3 regions of the Sedimentibacter sp. genome follow, and region 3 is predicted to be linked to each of the others. Evidence: a T-box and tRNA genes for the amino acid it is inferred to sense, from the RefSeq annotation. Region 3 holds a T-box; the other regions hold tRNA genes.
The links. The T-box of region 3 lies ahead of proS (proline--tRNA ligase). A T-box ahead of a tRNA ligase gene usually reads a tRNA of that ligase, here a tRNA-Pro.
Positions count from the first base shown of each region.

Region 1 (7,501 bases), on a different contig from region 3:
GAGTGTGGATGAGTTGGAGTAACTATGGGTTACTTGAAAATAAACAATTAAAAGTAGCTGTTGATAGAGTTGCTGCTATTAGAGAAGCAGGAGGGTCTGATTTAGATATTATAATAGAACTTCACTCACTCACTGATACTAATACTGCAATACAACTTGGTAGAGAGCTTGAAAAATACAGATGTTTCTATTATGAAGAACCTACACAACCACTTAATTCTGACTTATTTAGAGAAATTGCCAATAATGTAAAAATACCAATGGCAAGCGGTGAAAGAATTTATTCAAGATGGGGATACAGACCATTCTATGAAGATAGATCCTTGTCAATAATACAACCCGATTTATGTAATACGGGAGGAATAACAGAAGGAAAGAAAATATGTGATATGGCTCATGTTTATGACATTGGTGTTCAATTACATATCTGTGGAGGGCCGATTGCAACAGCTGCAGCTCTTCAACTTGAAGCAGTAATTCCTAATTTTGTCATCCATGAACATCATCAATGTGCATTAATGGATGAGAACATTAATCTATGCAAGTATAATTATCAACCAAAGAATGGTAGTTATGAAGTACCTGATTTACCAGGAATTGGACAGGAGTTGACAGATGAAGCAATTGCCAAAGCGGAAGTATATACAGTAAAATAGCTAAATAGTATAAAAAGTAAGTGTTAAGTAAGAATTTTGAAAAAGAGTTATCATTGAATAGAAGCTAGTTTCTATGAAAGATAGCTCTTTTTAAGCAATAATTTGAACTTAAGAGTTTCATATTAATTTTGAACAAAAGGCTTAGAATTTCTAAGCCTTTTATCATACAACAATGTATTACTTAAATTAAATTTGTAGTACAATTAATTCAAAATGTTGACAATAAGCATTAAGACTCTTATACTTAAATAAGAAGCTATATATAATTTATAAAAACAGGTGATTATTATGGAAAAAAATAATATCAATAGTGGCGAAAAAATTTCAATGGTGGAAAACATTTTGGATTCAATGCGATATAAAATTTTGACTCAAAAGTATACGAAAAATTATATGTTGACGGAAGCTGCTTTATCTGAAGAATATAATACATCTAGAGGCTCAATTCGTGCTGCATTGCAAGCATTAGAAAATGAAGGATTAATAACAACATTACCAAATGGTAGAAAACAAGTAAAGGAAATTTCGGAAAAATATATTAAAGATTTGTATGAAGTTCGACGTATGTTAGAATGCAAAGTTATAGAAATTGTATTAGCTAAAAAAAGTATAAGCTATACCATATTAGCTTCAGCGGCTGAAGATTTTAATACAATTGAAAGCGATGATGATGAGATAATTCGTCTTGAAAGAATAAAAGTTAATACAAAATTTCATCGAGCATTGTTTGAACTGTCAGAAAATAGACCGTTATTGCAGTGCTGGACCACTATGGAGCCTATTTTTGAAACTTTTGCAAAATTCAATTCATCTACAATTGGTACAAAAGAACAACACAAGGACTTTTATGTCAGCAATCACATTAAAATATTTGAACTAATTGTAGCTAGAGATAAATCAGTTAAAGATTATTTAATTCGACACATTAACGATGCTGAGGAAGAAACACTGAGAGATTTAAAATTTAAATAATCTTTTTTGAAATAACTTTTAATTCAGTAATGCTAATTATATCATCAGTCAGTTGTTTTTTTATAATTAAAATCACTTTAAGAATATCAAAAATTTACTTATTAAATGGAGGTTCATATGAAAAAATTTGTAATGGTTGACAGTCATACATTAAAAGGTACGGACTTTAGTCCAGAGTTAAACCTTTTATCTGAAAATGGTATTGAATGTGTATTGGCTGAATGCAAAACAGATGAGGAAATTATTAATGCTGTAAAAGATGCAGATGCAATTGGTCTTAATTATTCACATATCACGAAAGACATTATTTTAAAGATGCAAAATTGTAAAGCAATAATACGTTATGGAATTGGTTTTGATACTGTAGATGTAGAAGCTGCCACTGAAAGAGGTATAGCTGTTTGCAACCTTCCTGATTACTGCGTAGATGAGGTTGCAACCCATGCAATGGCTTTAATACTTGATACATGCAGAAAAACTACGTTTTTTGATAAAAGTGTAAGAGCTGGATTATGGGACAGTAATTATGGATATAAGATGCATAGATTAAGTGCATTGACACTTGGATTGATTGGATTTGGAAATACTGCACGATTATTGAGCCATTATGCAAAATCATTTGACATGAATATAATTTCATATGACCCATACGCACCAGATAATTTATTCGAGCAATATGGTGTAACAAGTGTGAGTTTAGAAAAACTTTACAAGGAATCAGACATAATATCAATTCATGTTCCATTAACTGATGAAACAAAACATTTGATTAATAAAGATACTATAGAAAAAATGAAAGACGGAGTAATAATTATAAATACTTCAAGAGGACCTATAATAAGTATTGATGATTTGCTAGAAGCATTAAAAAACAAAAAGGTTTGCGCTGCAGGACTTGATGTAGTAGAAATTGAACCTATTAAAGATCCAAACTGCAGAATATATAACTATGAGAATTTAGTTGTCACTCCTCATGCTGCTTACAATTCTGTTGAAGCTTCAAATAATCAACACATGAAGGTGGCAAAGACAGCAGTACAAGTTTTAAATGGAGAAATGCCATACAATGTAGTTAATATAAAGAAATTGAGCAAATAATCTATACGTGTATTAAATACATATATTTATATAAAATAGGAAGTGATCTATATGAAGTATATAGCAATTGATGTTGGTAGCAGTTTTATAAAGACATCTCTTTTTGATATGAAAAAATGCGTCATCATAGAAAAAAGAAAAATTGCATCTCCCCAAAAACTAGAGAATAAAGATAAAAATATATTTGAAATTTCTGCTGAGTTACTTTTTAACACAGTTAAAGAAATTATTGATGGGATGTCAGAAAAATATGAAGACATTGAAGGTGTAGTATTTTCTACACAAATGCATGGATTTGTCTATGATTCAAATTGTGAAGTTAATAAAGAAGATATTTATGTTTCATGGCAAGATAACAGATGCCTCAATATTATAGAAAATGAAGGAAGAAGCTATATAGAAGAACTTAAGGAGCTGTTTAGTAAGGAGGAAATGGCTGATTGCGGCGTATATATTAAACCATCCCTTGGGCTAAGCAACTTATATACTATGCTTTATGAAATAGACAATCAAAAGAGGACAGGCAAACTTTACACTTTAGGATCATATTTTATTTCTAGGCTTACTGGAAACAATATTTGCCATATAACAAATGCTGCTCCATTGGGGTTTTGTGATGTGGTAAATAAGAAATGGAATGAAAAAATTATTAAAAAAGCTGGTTTTGAAAATATTGTTCTTCCTGTAATAGCAAAAAGTGATTTTGAAGTTTGCGGAATTTATAAATCTAATGGTCAAGAATTAAAAATATATCCTGATTATGGCGATCATCAAATTTCAATACTTGGAAGCATGGCAGGTAAAAATGACGTTGTGATTAATATTGCAACTGCATCTCAAGTATCAAATACCACAGAACATTTTATGCCAGGTGAATATGAAACACGTCCGTTTTTTGAAGGCAGATATATGAATACAATTTCAAATATGCCTAGCGGAAGAAATTTAGATGTCTTAATTGATTTCATAAAAGATACAACACATATAATAACTGGAATATCTGTAGATACAAATGAGATATGGAATTCGGTTTTAAAAGATTTTAAATATGATCTAGACGGATTGACGGCAGATGTTGGATTTTACTCAACACCTTATAATATGAATGGTGGAAAAATTGGTGGAATTACATATAGCAATTTTAATTTAAACACTTTATTTTCAGCAGCATTTTATAATATGGCAGATGTTTATGATAAAAACATAAAGGGTCTTTGTGGTAACAACATAAAAGTAGAGAAACTCGTCTTTTCAGGAGGAGTGTCATGGAGAATACCGAAGCTTCTTGAAATTGTAAGTCAAAAAACGGGATATCCTTATTGTCATTCTGCAATTCCAGATGAAGCATTTTCAGGTTTATTTAGAATAGCACTTGTATGTGCAGGTATTTGTACGGATTTAAATGATAAAAAAGAACTAACACTGAAACTTAAGTAAGGAGAATTTTAATGCATAATTTAAAAGAGAGAATAAATAAAAAGGAAGTTGTTCTAGGTACTATGCTTTCAGAAGTTTACACACCTAATGTTGTGCGAGTAATTAAAGCAGGAGGGATGGAATTTATTATTATAGACAGTGAACATGGATACTTTGATTATTCGCAGATAGCAAATATTGTTGCTGTATGCAATGGATTTGACATCCCAATTATTGTTAGAGTGCCTAACATTGATAGAGCATCCATAACTAAAGTTTTGGATATGGGAGTAGATGGTCTTTTGATACCAATGGTTAATACTGCTTTAGACGCAGAAAATGTAGTTAACTATGCAAAATATGCACCTTTGGGTGCTCGAGGTATATCAACTACAAGAGCACATACTAATTATGAGCCTCCAAAACTTTCTGAATACATTGAACATGCAAATAATAAAACTATAATATTAGCACAAATTGAAACAAAACAAGCACTATTAAATGCAGATAAAATAATAGAAGTAGAAGGAATAGATGCTCTTATTATAGGACCTAATGACTTAGCTATTGATCTTGGTACACCAGGTGACTTTGAAACTGCAAGTATGGAAAAATCTATTGAAACAGTCGTAGCATCTGCTAGAAAGGCAAAAAAACCCTGTGGAATTGTAGCATCTAACATTGGATTTTTACATAAATGTAAAGATATGGGCATGACTATATTTAGCTGTAACAGTGAAGTAGGAATGATTAAAAGTGCATCAATGAAAATAGTTAAAGAATTTTATGAGAGTTAGTTTGATATACAATTAGTTTAATATTATAAAAATAAGGGGAATGAGGACAAAATAAAAGAAGCAAGTCCTGAAAAACCTGCTTCTTAATTGAAAAATTACATTGGGTTACGTCATGGTTATGTCAAATGAACTAATTCGCACTTAGCAAAAAATTGATGTAGACTGTAAACCCACAATTTTCAATATTCTTTTGGTCGGGATGAGAAGATTTGAACTTCCGACCCCAAGTCCCCCAGACTTGTACGCTAACCAAGCTGCGCTACATCCCGAATACAAATGCTATTATACATTAAAAAAACTGTTATGTAAAGTGTTAAAAAATAAATTTTTCAAATTTCCATATTATATATTGCATTTTAAAATGTATTCTGATAAAGTTTAAATATCCATGAGTAATTGGATAAAATAATAAATAAGGATGTACAAAACATGAGTGAAGATAAAGAATTATTTGACGGCTGCGAAGAAGAAGGCTGCAGCTGCGGCGACGATGATTGCGGATGCGGCTGTGGCTGCGGTGATCATGACGAAGAAGTGATGACCATAACCCTTGAAGACGGCACTGAGGTTGAATGCGCAATAATTGCAATTTTCCCGGTGGAAGACAAGGATTACATAGCATTGCTTCCTTTGGAAAACCAGGAAGACGGTGAAGTGTATCTTTACGGTTTCGAAGAATTTGAAGACGGAAGCTTTGAACTTTTAAGCATAGAATCCGACACTGAATATGAAGCTGTTACAAAGGCTTTTGACGAGATTCTTGACGAAGCAGAACTCGACGAGTTGTTTGACGAAGACGAGGAAGAAGAAGACGAAGAATAATCAAAAACCCGTGAAAAACGGGTTTTTGTTGTTTTTAGGGAGATCACGCTGCTCAGCATGCCCTAACCCAAAGATGAGATTCTCCAGGCTTAGCCTTCAGAATACATGTTCTAAAGGTAATCTGATAAAAACAAAACCCGCTTGCGCGGGTTTTATGTTTATCTATATAATATTATTGGTTTTTAAGAATTACGTCGTGAGCTCCACCTTCGGTTAATGATGTAGCAGAAACCACGGTCAGTCTTCCGTTTTGCTGAAGATCCTTTATGGATTTGGCTCCGCAGTTGCACATGGTTGATTTTATCTTGTGAAGAGTGCTGCCAAGACCATCGTCAAGCTTACCTGCATATGGCACGTAAGAGTCAACGCCTTCTTCAAACTGAAGTCCTGCTTTTCCGCCAAGGTCGTATCTGGCCCAGTTTCTTGCCCTGTTGGAACCTTCGCCCCAGTATTCCTTCACGAATCCGTTGCCGTACTTTATTTTGCCTGTAGGACTTTCATCAAATCCTGCAAAATATCTTCCCAGCATTACGAAGTCTGCGCCCATGGCAAGAGCAAGTGTAATGTGGTAGTCAAGAACTATTCCGCCGTCAGAACAGATAGGCACGTATATTCCTTTTTCATTGAAGTATTCGTCCCTGGCTGCAGCCACATCCAACACGGCTGATGCCTGGCCTCTGCCGATTCCCTTTTGCTCTCTTGTGATGCATATTGAGCCGCCGCCTATTCCTATCTTTATAAAGTCAGCCCCTGCGTCTGCCAGGTATCTGAAACCTTCTCTCTCAACGACGTTTCCGGCTCCTACCTTTACGCTGTCGCCGTACTTTTCCTTTATCCATCTGATGGTGTCTGACTGCCATTCGCTGTATCCTTCAGAGGAGTCGATGCATAAAACGTCTGCTCCGGCTTCTACCAGCGCAGGAACTCTTTCCCTGTAGTCTCTGGAATTTATACCGGCGCCTACAACGTATCTTTTCTTGCTGTCAAGAAGCGAACGTGGGTTTTCCTTGTCTTCGGAATAGTCTTTTCTGAAAACCATGTACACAAGGTTGAAATCTTCGTCAACTATGGGAAGTGCATTGAGCTTGTGCTGCCAGATGATATCATTGGCTTCTGTGAGCGTAATGCCTTCGTATCCTACGATCAGTGATTTTGCAGGAGTCATGAATTCCTCCACCTTTTTGTCAAGGGAGTCTCTGGTTGTTCTGTAGTCTCTGCTGGTGACTATTCCCAAAAGTTTTCCTGCGGAAGTTCCATTGGCTGTTACCGCCATAGTTGAATGGCCGGTTCTTTCCTTCAGATATAGAACATCCTGAAGCGTGTCTGTTGGTTTGAGGTTTGAATCGCTGATTACAAATCCTGCCTTGTATTTTTTGACCTTTCTTACCATCTCTGCTTCGCTTTCAATGGACTGGGAGCAGTAAATGAATGATATGCCTCCGTTTTTAGCCAGTGCTATGGCCATGTTGTTATCTGAAACTGACTGCATGATGGCAGATGAGAAAGGTATGTTAAGTTTTAATTCAGGCTCTTCGCCCTTTTTAAACCTGCAAATTGGAGTGCTTAAATTAACATTTTCGACAATACAATCTTTTGTGGTCAGGTTTGGTAAAAGTAAGTATTCTCCGAATGTTCTGGACGGCTCGTTGATAATTCTTGCCATTGATAAATCTCCTTTTCATGTGTTTTCGCAATGAAAATATAATAATTATTCTTGATAGATTATCATAACATAACTTC
Region 1 covers NZ_JBCFAS010000001.1:854,699-862,199, reverse strand. The annotation lists gene AAGU76_RS04135 (mandelate racemase/muconate lactonizing enzyme family protein) at 1-656, shown strand, start outside; gene AAGU76_RS04130 (GntR family transcriptional regulator) at 945-1,628, shown strand; gene AAGU76_RS04125 (C-terminal binding protein) at 1,746-2,726, shown strand; gene AAGU76_RS04120 (FGGY family carbohydrate kinase) at 2,778-4,163, shown strand; gene AAGU76_RS04115 (aldolase/citrate lyase family protein) at 4,175-4,939, shown strand; tRNA gene AAGU76_RS04110 (tRNA-Pro) at 5,131-5,208, opposite strand; gene AAGU76_RS04105 (DUF1292 domain-containing protein) at 5,477-5,761, shown strand; gene AAGU76_RS04100 (IMP dehydrogenase) at 5,934-7,424, opposite strand.
Region 1: it encodes a tRNA-Pro, which carries the amino acid that the T-box ahead of proS (proline--tRNA ligase) is inferred to sense. The anticodon was not compared.

Region 2 (7,501 bases), on a different contig from region 3:
CATTTAACAAATATATTTTTAATTTTATCATATTGTGGTACAATATTAAAATCAACAGAAAAGGAAAGATGAAATGATATTAGTTTTGGCAGAAAAGCCTTCCGTAGGGAAGGACATAGGAAAGGTACTGGGCTGCGCCAAGTCGGGAAACGGATTTGTGGAAGGCAGCAAATATATAGTTACATGGGCTTTGGGTCATTTGGTGACTCTGGCTGACCCGGAAAGCTACAATCAGAAATATGCAAAGTGGGAAATGGAGGATCTTCCCATAATACCGAGGGAGATGAAAACAGAAGTCATCAAAAAGACAAGGCAGCAGTATACCGTGGTTAAAGGCCTTTTGGAACGAAAGGACGTAAATGAAATTGTAATAGCAACAGATGCAGGCCGTGAAGGAGAGCTGGTGGCCAGATGGATTCTGGAAAAATCAAACGTTCATAAGCCCATAAAAAGGCTTTGGATATCCTCTGTAACCGATAAGGCTATAAGAGAAGGGTTTGAAAAGCTTAAGGACGGTCATCTTTATGACAACCTTTTTGCTTCTGCCCAAGCGAGAGCTGAGGCTGACTGGATTGTTGGCATCAATGCCACCCGCGCACTGACTGTTAAGCACAATGCGCAGCTTTCATGCGGCAGGGTTCAGACTCCCACAATTGCAATGATTGCTGCATTGGAGGATGAAATAAGAAATTTCAAGCCTGTGTCGTTTTACGGCATAGAAGCCTACGCTAGCGGCGTGAAATTTACATGGCACGGCAAAAACAACGACACCAGGACATTTTCTAAAGAAAAGTGCGAGAGTGCAATAAGCAGCATGAAATCAAAGAACCTGACTATTATTGACGTATCCAGAAACAAAGCTTCAACATATGCACCCCTGCTGTACGACCTGACGGAGCTTCAGAGGGATGCCAGCAATTTGTATGGGTTTTCGGCAAAGGAGACGCTGTCAGCCATGCAGGGACTTTACGAACATCACAAGGTTTTGACATATCCCAGGACCGATTCAAGGTATCTTACAGAGGATTTAGTTGAAACCCTGAAGGACAGGGTGAAGGCATGCAGCGTGGGTCCCTATGCAAAAATAGGATTCAGGATAAGTTCAAACCCCATAAGAGGAAGCAAAAACTTCGTCAACAACTCTAAGGTTTCGGATCACCACGCAATAATTCCCACTGAACAGACAGTATTTTTAAACGACCTGTCAGACAGGGAAAGGAAAATTTACGACCTGGTTGTTAAAAGATTTCTTGCTGTGCTCTCAAAGCCTTTTGAATATGAGAAAATCACAGTTTCAGGAAAAATAGGGGCTGAAGAAATGACAGCTGTCGGAAAAATTACGCTGTACGCAGGCTGGAAGGAAGTATACGGAGGATATGTGGACGATGAAGAGCTTGATGATCTGGGCGAAGACACATTAAGAAAATTCGCTAAGGGAAACGAAGTGCGCGTTGACAAAATTTCCGTGACAACCGGTGAAACAAAGCCGCCTTCAAGGTTTACTGAGGCAAATCTTCTTTCGGCCATGGAAAATCCGGTAAAGTTCATGAAAAGTGCCGATTCGTCACTTAAAAAAACCATCGGGGAAACAGGCGGCCTTGGAACAGTTGCAACAAGGGCAGACATTATCGACAAGCTCTTCAACAGCTTTGTAATAGAAAAAAAGGACAAATTCATATACACCACTTCAAAGGGCAGGCAGCTTCTGGAGCTGGCTCCTGCAGAGCTTAAGTCTCCGGTACTGACTGCACAGTGGGAACAGAAACTTAACGATATATCAAGGGGTAATCTCAACAAGGACAGCTTCCTCAGCGACATGAAGGAATACACAAGGAAGGTTATCAGAGAGATAAATTCCAGCGACTTGAAGTTCATCCATGACAACGAGACGAGGGAAAGGTGTCCTGAGTGCGGCAGTTACCTCCTTGAAGTCAACGGCAAGAAGGGTAAGCTGCTTGTATGCCAGAACAGGGACTGCGGCTACAAAAAAGGGTTGTCTCAGGTTACAAACGCCAGGTGCCCCAACTGCCACAAAAAGCTGGAGCTTCGCGGAGAAGGGGAAGGAAAGATATTCGTGTGCCAGTGCGGTTACAGGGAAAAACTTGCATCCTGGAAAACCAGAAAAGAAACTGAAACAACATCAGTATCAAAAAAAGAAGCATCCAGGTTTCTTGCAAAGCAAAACAAATCTCAGGAAGATAACATAAACACAGCTCTGGCGGATGCCTTGTCAAAGCTTAAACTGTAAAAATTCACATTCGAGGAGATAATATGGAATATGTAGTATTTTTCATGATAATTTTCATAGTTATAATATTTTTGAAGGCTAAAAATCAGGTCGATCAGATCAACAGATTAAACAGGATCTTATTCGAGGATAAACAGCCGGGAAGATATGTAAGGGAGTTTGACAAGCTGCTTGAGAAGAAAAAGGCGGGAAGGAATCCGGCAGTCAATATACTGCAGAAGACAACAGGTTTGTTTTATGACGGAAGGTTTGATGAAGCTGTTGAAACACTTGAAGACATAGCTGAAAGCGTGCCTGGAAACTGGGAACCCATTTACTTGCAGAATCTGATTTTAAGTCTTCTGTTCAAGGGAGAAACAGAAGAGGCCTTGAAAAAGCTGGAGGAAACAAAACAGGTCATGGAAAAATACAAGGATAACAGCTACTATACGGAGATGGTTGAAATAGTATACGCTGTTTCTGATTATTTTAGGGGAGAGAGGAAGAAGGAATACTTTGCTGAACTTTCTCAAAGCGGCGCCAATGACTACAGAAAATCATTCGGATACTATTTTCTTGGCAAAATAAACAAACAGGAAGACAACATAAGCGAGGCTGAAGCAAACTTCATCAAGGCTGCAGAATGCGGCAGGGGAAGCTTTATCGAAAATCTGGCAAGGGCAGAATGACAGGTGAAAAATGAAAATAACCGAAAAAGAAAACAAGATTGTAATAGATGATGTCAAGGATTTTGAAATCACGCACATATTCGACTGCGGGCAGTGCTTCAGATGGAACAGGGAAGAAGACGGCTCATATACGGGAGTTGTGGGGAAAAATGTAATCAACGTAAAACAGGAAGGCTCAAGGGTCATATTTGACAATGTATCCATGAAGGACTATGAAATGTACGTGAAAAATTACTTCGATATGGATACCGACTACGGCCTTATAAAGACAATGATTAACACAGATGAAATTATGGACAAGGCCATATGTTTTGGCAGTGGCATAAGAATATTGAACCAGGACGAATGGGAAACAATGATTTCATTCATGATATCGGCAAACAACAGGATACCCATGATAAAGAAGGTCATAGAAAACCTGAGCAAAATGTTCGGAGAATATATCCAAGAGTACAGAGGCAGGGACTACTACGCATTTCCATCTGCAGAAAAGCTTGCCGGAGCTGGAGTTGATAAGATCATGGAATGCAGGGCCGGATTCAGGTCTCCCCGCATAAAGGAGGCGGCTGCAAGGTTTCTGAAGGAGAAAGACACAGTCTACAGCCTGAAGGGCAAAAGCTACCAGGAAGGACTGGATTATCTTAAAAGCTATTGCGGCATCGGAGATAAGGTTGCAAACTGCATACTTCTCTTTTCCATGAAGCAGTTTGACACATTTCCTGTGGACGTATGGGTAAGAAGGGTTATGCAGACACTTTATGTCGATAAGGACACCAGCGACAAAGACATAAGAAGCTTCGCCGAAAGCAAGTTCGGAAAGCTCTCTGGATACGCCCAGCAATATTTGTTTTACTACGCTCGGGAGTTAAATATAGGAAAATAAACTGTTGACAATCATATGAAATATGATTATAATAATAAATGTTGTCGGGGTGTAGCGAAGCTTGGTATCGCGCTTGGTTCGGGACCAAGAGGCCGAAGGTTCAAATCCTTTCACTCCGACTTTTATGGGACAACAGGAATCTGGCAAATGCAAATTTGCCAGATTTTTAATATTTGCGTGGAGAACGTTATGATTTCAGAAGAAAGAAGAAAAAATATTGAAAAGACTCTCAGAAACAACACTGAACCTGTAAGCGCCAATGCCTTAGCCAGGCAGTTTTCTGTTAGCCGACAGGTAATTGTCGGTGACATTGCTCTTATGAGAGCAGCCGGAGTGAAAATTTCAGCAACTCCCAGAGGGTATGTAATAAACTCAGACTTTGAAAAGACAGAGAACACTTACACTGTGGCGTGCTGCCATGACGACAAAAATATGATCATGGAACTGTACGCTGTGGTTGACAACGGAGGAACGGTTGCAGATGTTACAGTTGAGCATCCGGTATACGGACAGATAACAGGTGAGCTCAGAATCTCATCCCGGTATGACGCGGATCTTTTCATGGATAAAATTAAAAACAACGCAGCACAGCCTCTTATGCACCTTACAGGCGGGATCCACCTGCACACTATCAGGTGCGCTGATGATCAGACTTTCGTCAGAATAAGGGAAGCTTTGAAAAAAGAAAACATTATTTGCGAATAAGGTATTGACAAAAATAAAATCCTTTTCTATAATTGTATAATCAGGTGTCAAGACACAAGTAAATACATGTGATAATATGATTTTGTTGGAAAGGAAAAATTTATGAAAAAAAACAACAGTCTTAATTCAATGGTAATATCCGCGCTTCTTTGTGCTATCGGAATTATAATACCTATAATATCGCCGTTGAAAATTACCATGGAACCGGCTTCATTCACCTTGGCCAGCCATGTCGCAATTTTTATAGCCATGTTCATATCTCCTTCAACTGCAGTATTCGTTGCTGTAGGTTCTGCAGCAGGGTTTTTGCTGGCAGGTTTCCCCATAGTTGTTGTGATGAGGGCTGCTTCTCACATTGTGTTTGCTTTGGCAGGCTCCCTTATTCTGAAAAAACGTCCTGAAATGTTAAGAACGGTGAAATCCTCTGTGCTGTACTCTTTTGGAATTGCACTTATCCACGGCGTCAGCGAGGTTCTGGTGGTCATTCCGTTTTATTTCGGAAACAACATGAGCTCCGGATACTATGCAAAGGGGTTTGTGACATCTGTAATTCTGCTTGTAGGAGTGGGAACCGTCTTCCACAGCATGATAGATTTCTATCTGGCTCAGGCAATCTGGAAGCCGGTGACAAAATCTGTAAAGCTTCCTAAGCAGGCTAGTGTAAATCAATAACTAATACCAATTCCGTATTCCCTCATAAATTCATCTAGATGATAGGGTCTCTTTTGGAGATTCTATCATCCGATGAAAAAACAGAAAGTATAGTCTCAGGTTTGACCATAATCCTATAGCCTGAGGCTTTATTTTTACATTTATGTGGAAATCTCTTGCGATTAGCAGTATAATAAAATAAAAAATACTAGGAGATGTTTATGGCTGACGAATTTATAGACGGCGACGATGAAGCGCTGCTGCTTTTTAATCTTAACAAGGTTGAAGCTGAAATCATAATGTCTAAGCTTAGATCATACGGTATTCCGGTGCTGAAGAAGGAAAAGGGAACCGGAGAGATTATGGAAATTTACACAGGCACAAATTTGTACGGCATAGACCTGTACGTGCCTGCCCATGTTCTGGATGTGGCAAGGGAACTGCTTGAATCAAGCCACATGAGCGACCAGATTGACGATGAAATTTAAATTTGCGCATATTCATATTGAAAGCTGACATAATAATATAAAAAGCAGAAAAAGGAGCAATCATGTCTGACAACAAAATGAAAAGTACAAGCAACAACAAGAAGGAAGACGGCAAATTCAGATCAATGCACATAAGCCACAATCCACAGGCTGAAAGTGCCAGGGCGGTTTTCGGACTTAAGGATGATAACCTGCAGAACGAATTTGACCACAACGAAAAGAACAGTACCCATAATCAAGTGAAAAGATAGAGAAAGACGCCCGGAGGCGTCTTTTTTGTGAATAGATGCAATACAAAACAGTTGACTATTTTTGCTGATTAGAGTAATATCATTTTACAAATTTAATTAACGGAGTAAATTTATGGACGGCAACAAGGTTAGAAAACTGCGCAAATACAATGATATGACAATAGATGCACTGTCAGAAAAGTCCGGGTTTACTTCAAGCTACATTTCCCAGGTTGAAAGAAACCTGATAGAACCTTCACTGTCGGCTCTGACCAAGATATGCAAGGTTTTCAATGTTTCACCTTACTATTTTCTTGACGAAGAGGGCAATGTGACAGTTACGAGGAAGGAAGAAAGGCAAAAGCTCACCATTCCTGAAAACAATCAGGAACTTGAGTTCCTTATTCCTATAGGAAACGGACGAAACAACAGGTTTTCGGTATATAAAAGTTTTTTGGAACCTGGAAAATGGGAAAGTGAAAATTTTTCGATAATAGATTTTGATAAATGTGTAATAATACTTAAAGGAAGATTGATTGTGAACTTTGCGGATTACAATGAAATAATCGAAGAAGGCGACAGCATCTACATATGCTCTGATGTTCCGCACAAGCTTTTCAATCCCTCGGAAGAGACGACACAGTACATGTGCATAACATCGCCTGCAGCTTACTAACTATGAAAAGAGGAGTATTATGGAAAAGAAATTTGAAGATATCAAGGAAGAATTCATCAATGCAAGTCTGGATGAGAAAATAAAAATATACACTACCGCTCAGGGGTTGACGGTTGAACAGTTCAAGGAACTGTTGGCTTATTTCCCTATAAAGCATCTTGACAAGCTGGAGCAGGCCGTAAACGGCATTTAATGAAGAAACTGTCCTTTGGGCAGTTTTTTATTGCATAAAATCATGAAATTTGGAAAAAATTTCAAAAGAGGTGATTTTATGACGAAAGACAAAAACCTGAAAAAAGCGTTTGTGAAGGAAGCCATAGGCGACAGGAATTACATGAGCTACAGGATAGACCTGGCTTTGTACAAGGTTATGCTGAGCATTGCGGTTTTATTGGTATTTTACATCATGACAGGAGATTTTTTCATTTCAGCACTGTTTGCCGCCCAGGTGTTTGCCGTATTCACGCTGATCAACAAACTTAACGTGGACAGGAAAACGGACCAGGGAAAGGAAAAACTTATTTTAAGGAAGAAGAAGGAACACTTTAGAAAGAGGCTGGATGAAATAAATACTGAAGATTTTGAAATTCTTATAGGTTTTTTGTTCGGTAAGGAGGGTTGGAGAAATTACGTAAAAAAAGGCAGACACATGTACCTGGCCGAAAAAGACGGGATAATACACTGTATCATGATTTTCAGGACTTATGCGGACATTGATGTTGAAAGGCTCGATGTCAGAAACATGATTGAATACATGGGACAGAACAGCATAAAAACCGGTCATATGGTTTATACGGGCTCATTGAGCGACGGAGCTACGGAAATGCTTGAAAAATTCAAAGACAGGCTTGAAATTAACCGCATAGGAGTTGATGAGCTTTATGAAATTATGAGCAGATATCAAATGCTGCCCGAAGATGAAAGCTTCATACATAGACTTACAGAAGAGAAA
Region 2 covers NZ_JBCFAS010000001.1:140,556-148,056, forward strand. The annotation lists gene AAGU76_RS00670 (DNA topoisomerase III) at 74-2,248, shown strand; gene AAGU76_RS00675 (hypothetical protein) at 2,272-2,916, shown strand; gene AAGU76_RS00680 (DNA glycosylase) at 2,927-3,799, shown strand; tRNA gene AAGU76_RS00685 (tRNA-Pro) at 3,845-3,918, shown strand; gene AAGU76_RS00690 (transcription repressor NadR) at 3,989-4,504, shown strand; gene AAGU76_RS00695 (hypothetical protein) at 4,607-5,176, shown strand; gene AAGU76_RS00700 (DUF2007 domain-containing protein) at 5,377-5,643, shown strand; gene AAGU76_RS00705 (CPC_1213 family protein) at 5,706-5,894, shown strand; gene AAGU76_RS00710 (XRE family transcriptional regulator) at 6,007-6,549, shown strand; gene AAGU76_RS00715 (hypothetical protein) at 6,569-6,742, shown strand; gene AAGU76_RS00720 (hypothetical protein) at 6,821-7,501, shown strand, end outside.
Region 2: it encodes a tRNA-Pro, which carries the amino acid that the T-box ahead of proS (proline--tRNA ligase) is inferred to sense. The anticodon was not compared.

Region 3 (7,501 bases):
TCACAGCTTCGGATACGGACCTTCACAAGCAGGCAGGAATTCCATTTACAGTTGAAGACCACATTAAAAAGACAATGGAAACAGGAAAGAACCTTCCTGATGAAAAGCTTGTAAGAATTCTTGCAGAAAGCAGCAACGACGCTTACCAGTGGCTTGTGTCGCTGGGCTTGAAATATAAGCTTGATGAAAAGGAGCCATGGTGGATAATACCGGTTGAAGGACATTACGGAAGACAGCTTTTTGATGCATATAACAAAAAGGTTGAAGAACTGGGAGACAAAATAGAAATCAGGCTTGATACTAAGGCAACAGAACTTATTGTTGAAGGAGACAAGGTTGTGGGAGCCAAAGTTGTCGGAAAAGACGGCAAGGAAATCATAATAAAGGCTAATGCTGTTGTTATGGCAACAGGAGGATTCGGAAACGCACCGGAACTTATCGGCGAATACAATCCTAAATATGCAGGTGCTCACAACATCATGAGTACAGCGGGCCCAACAGGTGAAGGATTTAAAATGGCTGTTGCTGTGGGTGCAGGAACAAGAGATATGGAACACCACCAGATGAGACCTTTGGCAACACCCGGTTACTGGATCAGAGAAACGGTAATAAACGAAGAAGGTCTGGGCGGAATCCTGGTTAACGCTTCAGCCGTGAGATTTACAAATGAAACCTTGAAGCCTCTGGAGCTGGTACCTGAAATATTGAAGCAGCAGGACAGAATCGCATACGTAGTTTTCGACTCTGAAGTGGCTGCAACAAAAAATGGAACGTCAGCAATCAAAAACGGTAAGATGATTGAAGCGGCAACGATTGAAGAATTGGCTGAAAAGCTTGGACTTGATGCTGCAAAGCTCAGAGAGACTGTTGATAAATACAATGAAGGCACAGATGAATTCGGAAGAAGCACCATGGGCAAAGTGACTGTAGGACCGTTCTACGGCGTTAAAGTTGCTCCGTCATCGCACTACACTATGGCTGGAATAACCATCAATGAAAACGCACAGGTTACAAACGAAGCCGGAGAGCCCATACCAGGTCTTTACGCAGCCGGAGAAGTTGTGGGAGGCTTGTACGGAGCCGGACGTATTGCCGGAAACAACACACTTGACGACATAGTTTTCGGTAAGATTGCAGGAAAGAACGCATCAGCAAAATAAACAGATATCACTCCAAAAACGACCCGCAAGTTTGCGGGTCGTTTTTAACTATTAACTCTTAATTATTAATTGCTCTTAGTAAGCTCTTGCCACATAAACCATGTGCTTTGCTTCCTTGCCGCAGATGGGGCACTTGTCGCCCAGTTTCTCCTGCTCGAAAGGAATGCACCTGATGGTCGCTCCCGTTTCTTCCTTCAACTTATCTTCGCATTCTCTGCAGCCGCACCACATCATCTTTGCAAACCCTGGCCTTACAGGAAGATCCTTCTTGTACTGCTCGTAGTCGGTAACAGTGTATGTGTGTGCTTCCCTGTGTGATTTGGCTTTCTCGAACATGTCGTTTTGCATTGTGTCAAGCATGTTGGACAAAATTTCCTCCACGTTGTCCAGGGATATGGTTTCTTTTTCAAGCTTATCTCTTCTTACGGCAACAGCCTGGTTGTTTTCAATGTCTCTTGGTCCTATTTCGATACGGATAGGATAACCCTTCATCTCATACTGGTTAAACTTCCATCCTGTTGAATTTTCAGTGCTGTCATCAAGCTCAACCCTGATGCCCTTGGCTTTTAATCTGTCGAACAGTTCATTGGCCTTTTCCAGCACCCCTTCCTTCTTCTGTGCAATAGGAATGATCACTACCTGTACAGGAGCCATCTTTGGCGGAAGCACAAGGCCTCTGTTGTCAGAGTGAACCATGATGAGTCCTCCGATCAGTCTTGTTGAGATACCCCAGGACGTGTGGTATGGGAATTCTTCCTTGCCTGTTCTTCCCTGGAACTTGATGTCAAACGCCTTTGTGAAGTGCTGACCCAGGTTGTGGGATGTTCCTGCCTGCAGAGCCTGGCCGTCATGCATGAGCGCTTCCATGGTATATGTGGCGTGTGCCCCTGCAAATTTCTCCTTGTCGCTTTTCTGTCCTACGACAACCGGTATTGCCATAAGGTCTTCAGCAACCTGTCTGTAGATGTCAAGCATCTGCAGTGTTTCCTTCTGGGCTTCTTCTTCTGTTTCGTGGAGGGTGTGTCCTTCCTGCCACAAAAATTCAGATGTTCTCAGGAAAGGTCTGGTGGCCTTCTCCCATCTTACGACGCTGCACCACTGGTTGTAAAGGTATGGGAGGTCTCTGTAGGAGCTCAGCCATTTCTTGTACATGTGGCAGATTATGGTTTCGGATGTAGGTCTTATAACCAGCCTTTCAGCCAGTTCCTGGTTTCCTCCGTGGGTAACCCATGCAACCTCAGGGGCGAATCCTTCCACGTGCTCCTTTTCCTTGGTCAGGAGGCTTTCAGGAATCAGCAGAGGGAAGTACATGTTCTTGTGTCCCGTAGCCTTGAATTTCTCATCGGCATAATCCTGGATTTTTTCCCACAATGCGTATCCGTAAGGTCTTATGACCATGAATCCTTTTACCGGAGAATAGTCCACCAGCTCGTTTTTCAATATTACATCTGTATACCATCTGCTGAAGTCTTCTTCCATTGGCGTAATTTCTTTAACAAAATCTTTTTCTTGCTTTGCCATAATTTCTCCTTTCAAAAATAAAACCGCCTCTTATGCTAAGAGGCGGTTAATCCGCGGTACCACTCTAATTGCTGACGTATCAGCATCTCATTTCAGATAAGGGTTTTGCCCTTTGGGTCTTCCCCAAAAACTCAGAGGCGGGTTCTTCATTCAGTGGGACGAAAATCTTTCACCGGTGATTTTCTCTCTGAAGTCCATGAACAAATACTATTTCTCTTCACAGTAGCATTTTTAATTAGTATTATATTATATTAGTTTTAAATTTTTGTCAACTTCATAATTGAAATTTATTGAAACGAAAATGTTTGCTTGAAAATACATATTCATGATTGTATAATGAAGATAGTTACATAATTTAACATATTTTAACATAGGAGGGAATATATGAACACAAGGAAAAGAGTTTTAAGCTTGGTATTAATTTTCATGTTAGTTCTGAGCAGTTTCAGTTCTGCTTTTGCAGCGGACGAAACAACTAAAATCACAATCATTCACACCAATGACACCCACGCCAGGCTGTTAAGCAGCGACACAAACATCGGATTTGCCAAAATAGCAACCTTGATTAAGGAAGCAAAAGCTGAAAATCCGAACACACTGGTTTTGGATGCTGGAGACACGCTCCACGGCATGCCTATTGTAAATATAAGCAAAGGCGAAAACGCATTGAAGGTTCTCGAAGCTGCAGGCTATGACTACATGACTCTCGGAAACCACGATTTCAACTACGGTCAGGAAAGACTTCTTGAACTTCGCGACATGAGCTCTGTTGGAATGCTGTGCGCAAATATTCTCGATGAAAACGGAAAAAGCATTTTCACTCCATATGTGATCAAGGAAGTAGGCGGAGTGAAAGTCGGCATATTCGGTCTTTCAACACCTGAAACTGCTTATAAGACAAGTCCTGCAAACGTTGAAGGTCTCACATTTGCAAATCCAGTTGAAACAGCACAGAAAATGGTTGATGAACTCATGGATAAAACCGATGTAATCATAGGTCTTGTTCACCTTGGCCTTGACGGAGGATCAGAATTCACTTCTGAAAGACTGGCAAAAGAGGTTCATGGAATAGACGTAATAATAGACGGCCACAGCCACACTCAGCTTGACAACGGCATGTTGGTTCACGGTACTCTTATCGCGCAGACCTTCGAGCATGACAAAAATCTCGGCAAGGTTACAATAGAAGTTGCAAACGGTGCAGTTACAAACAAGACAGCAGAACTGGTAAGTGCGGCATCAGTCAAGGATGTTGCCCAGGACCCGGAACTGACTAAAATTATTGATGAAATAAATTCAGCAAACCAGGAAGTATTTTCTAAGGTTGTTGCAACTACTGACATATATCTTGACGGCGTAAGAGCAAATGTAAGGACTAAGGAAACCAATCTTGGAAACCTTTCTGCAGATGCGGTAAGAAAGGCATCAGGTGCAGACATAGGTTTCGTTAACGGCGGAAACATCAGGGTTGACATTCAGCCCGGCGATATCACATACGGCAAGCTGGCTGAGCTGTTCCCCTTCGGAAATACAGTACAGGTTAAGAAAATCACCGGTGAAGACCTTCTGAAAGTTTTGGAAATCTCTGTCCAGGCATATCCGGAAACACAGGGAGGATTTTTGCAGGTAAGCGGTATGTCCTTTGAGTTTGACCCGTCACAGCCTGCCGGCTCCAGAGTTATCGGTGTAAAGGTTGGAGAAAGCGAACTTGATAAGGCAGCTGAATATACGGTTGCAATCAACGACTTTTTGGGAATCGGCGGAGACGGATACGAAGTTTTCAAAAATTATCCTATTTACGGCGAAGTCGGAACATATGAGGAAGTGTTTGCCGATTACCTGAACACCAACGGAACAAAAGGCAGTGAAGTTTCAGGAAGAATAACCGTTATGGCAGCAGAACCTATACCTGTTGAACTGGCACCTGTTGAACCCGCGCCAGCGCCAGCTCCTGCTCCTGCACCGGCACCTGCACCGGCACCTGCTCCCGCACAGTCAGAAACAACATATATAGTTGTTCCGGGCGATGTGCTGTGGAAAATAGCAGTGAAATACAACACAACATGGGAAGCTCTGGCTCAGTACAACAACATTTCAAACCCGCACCTGATATTCCCGAACCAGGTAATAAAAATACCGGCTAAATAAGCAATTAAGAATGAAGAATTAAGAGTTAAGAGTTAAAGGAAAACATCCGTTGATTTCATCAACGGATGTTATTTTTATGGGAATTTGTGCCCTGCACAAATTCCTACCACTAATTCTTAATTCTTCACTCTTAATTCTTAATTGATTCTAACTCTTCATTCTTAATTCTTAATTGCTCTTCAGGGTTATTACGGACAGTTCCGGCTCTGCCATGAATCTCAGCGGAATCTTTGACGTGCCCATTCCTATGTTGACGTACAGCTTTGTCTGCCTGAGGTTGTCAAAGTAATAAAAACCCCTTATGTATTTTTCCGCCAGCGCAGGCTGGTAGCTTACCACGGGAAGGTTGACCTGGCCTCCATGGCTGTGTCCCGAAAGGAACAAATCGACATTGTATTCAAGAAACCTGTCAGCCACATCAGGCTCGTGGCTCAGTACGATGTTGTACATATCTTGGTCCATCAGGGAAGTCACCTTGTCAGGCTCATAGCTTCCGAATATGGAATCGTCCATTCCCACAAAGTTCAGGTTCAGCTTTGAAAGCTCTGCGTTTTCGTTTATGAGCAGCACAAAACCGCTTTTCTCCATTATTTCATTGTAAACTTTCTCTGCCCCTCCGCCGTAATCGTGGTTTCCGTAGACGGCAAATTTATACGGTGCATCAATGGCTCCCAGGGCTTCCCAGATTTCATATATGCTGTCCTTGTATTCGTAGTTATTGTACTGGTCAATCAAGTCTCCTGTAAAAACAACGATGTCCGGGTTTTCCTCGTTTATTTTTTTTACGGTTTTTTTCAGGTCTGCTATATCAAAGTTCTGGGACACATGCGTATCCGAAAACTGCAGCATTCTTACCTCATCTGAGCCTCTAAGCAGATTGGTGTTTATTGTCTCGTAATGAACCGTGAGTAGATTCGGCTCCACGAATCTTGCGTATATGTAAACTAAAATTGCTGTTATCATAAGTACGGATAATATACTAAAAATCTTTTTCACATCATTGCTCCTTGAAAATCATCAACTTGTAGTATATCAGACTTACCTAATAAAATAAAGCGAAACTTGCATTGTTATGAAGTTTCACTTTCCAGCATAGCTATACTATTTTCGTTTCACCATCGTTGCATCTAAAGAATTCCACATGGTTTGTAAGTATGTCAATATAGTTGAAGGATACCATCCTCTTGAATCCTTTGTTTTCAACTCTGACCGTAAATATTGAAGGATATGTTCGAGCTATGACACCTTCGCTCACAATTGATTTGCTCTTCCCTTTCTTGATTTTAAACTTAACTTTTTGTCCCACACAGCTCTCCACTGTTCTCTTAACCCTGGCTACCGGACTTGCCGTCTCAATCACCTTCTATACTGTATTATATGAAAACCGGTGAAATATAATTCATTTGCTTCTATCTTTCCCAATTGTGCGTTTTTTATGTGTTTTTTCTTTTATTTTCACATTTTGTCTTGCAATTAATTACAAAATGGACTATTATAATAAAGTCAATAAACATATTGAAAAGGAAGTGAAAAGTAATGGACGAGGTCCCTACGGTCAAGTCGAAAAGAACATTAATAAAAACTGAATACTTCTCTATTACTTTTAATAAATTATCAATTTTGTAATAGAGAAAATCTATTATTAAATTGAGGTGAAAAATGCTGGATATTTTCAAGACAATTGACGACACTTTGTTCAAGCTTGAAGAAATCGAAGACGGTGCATGGATCAACCTTGTTGATCCTACTGCGGAAGAACTGGACATGATTGAAGATGAGCTTGGAGTTGACAGAGATTTTTTAAGAGCTGCACTGGATGAAGAAGAAAGCGCCCGTTTAGAAAACGAAAACGATCAGATTTTAATATTGGTGGATACTCCTTACGTTGAAAAAACCGATGAACATATTATTTATGAAACATTGCCGCTTGGAATCATAATTACAGACAAAAACATCATTACCGTGTGCCTGAAAAATTCAATAGTGCTGGACCAGTTCGAAAAGAACTCAATCCGCACATTCTACACTTATAAAAAATACCGATTCCTGTATCAGATACTGTACAAGAACGCTCAAAGATATCTTCTTTATCTGAGACAGATCGACAGGATGAGCAACATGGTTGAAAAGAAACTGCACCTGTCAATGAAGAACAAGGAGCTCATACAGCTTCTGGACCTGGAAAAATCACTGGTTTACATTACAACAGCCTTGAGAGCAAATCAGGTCGTTCTGGAAAAAATAATGAGAATCAATGTTATCAAGAAATACTCGGAAGACGAGGATTTGCTTGAAGATGTAATAATCGAAAACAAACAGGCCATTGAAATGGCCGATATATACTCAGGAATCCTGAGCGGCACCATGGACGCCTTTGCTTCCATAATTTCAAACAACCTGAACATAGTAATGAAGCTGTTGACTTCAATAACAATACTGATGGCAATACCATCCTTGTTCTCGGGTTTCTTCGGAATGAACGTGCTCAACATCCCCTTTGCCACATCACCCTTCGGTTTCTGGATTGTGGTGGGAATATCCTTTGTATCAGCAACTATTGTCGGAATCATACTCATGAAAAAGAACTTGTTTTAAATAAAATAACACCCGGCTTTCCGCAGTTACACACTGGAAAACCGGGTGTTATTCTTTAAGTGTTTCGCATTCTGTGT
Region 3 covers NZ_JBCFAS010000002.1:624,197-631,697, forward strand. The annotation lists gene AAGU76_RS09325 (flavocytochrome c) at 1-1,160, shown strand, start outside; gene proS (proline--tRNA ligase) at 1,236-2,681, opposite strand; T-box leader at 2,717-2,911, opposite strand; gene AAGU76_RS09335 (5'-nucleotidase C-terminal domain-containing protein) at 3,066-4,829, shown strand; gene AAGU76_RS09340 (metallophosphoesterase) at 4,998-5,825, opposite strand; gene AAGU76_RS09345 (Veg family protein) at 5,926-6,189, opposite strand; gene AAGU76_RS09350 (magnesium transporter CorA family protein) at 6,489-7,424, shown strand.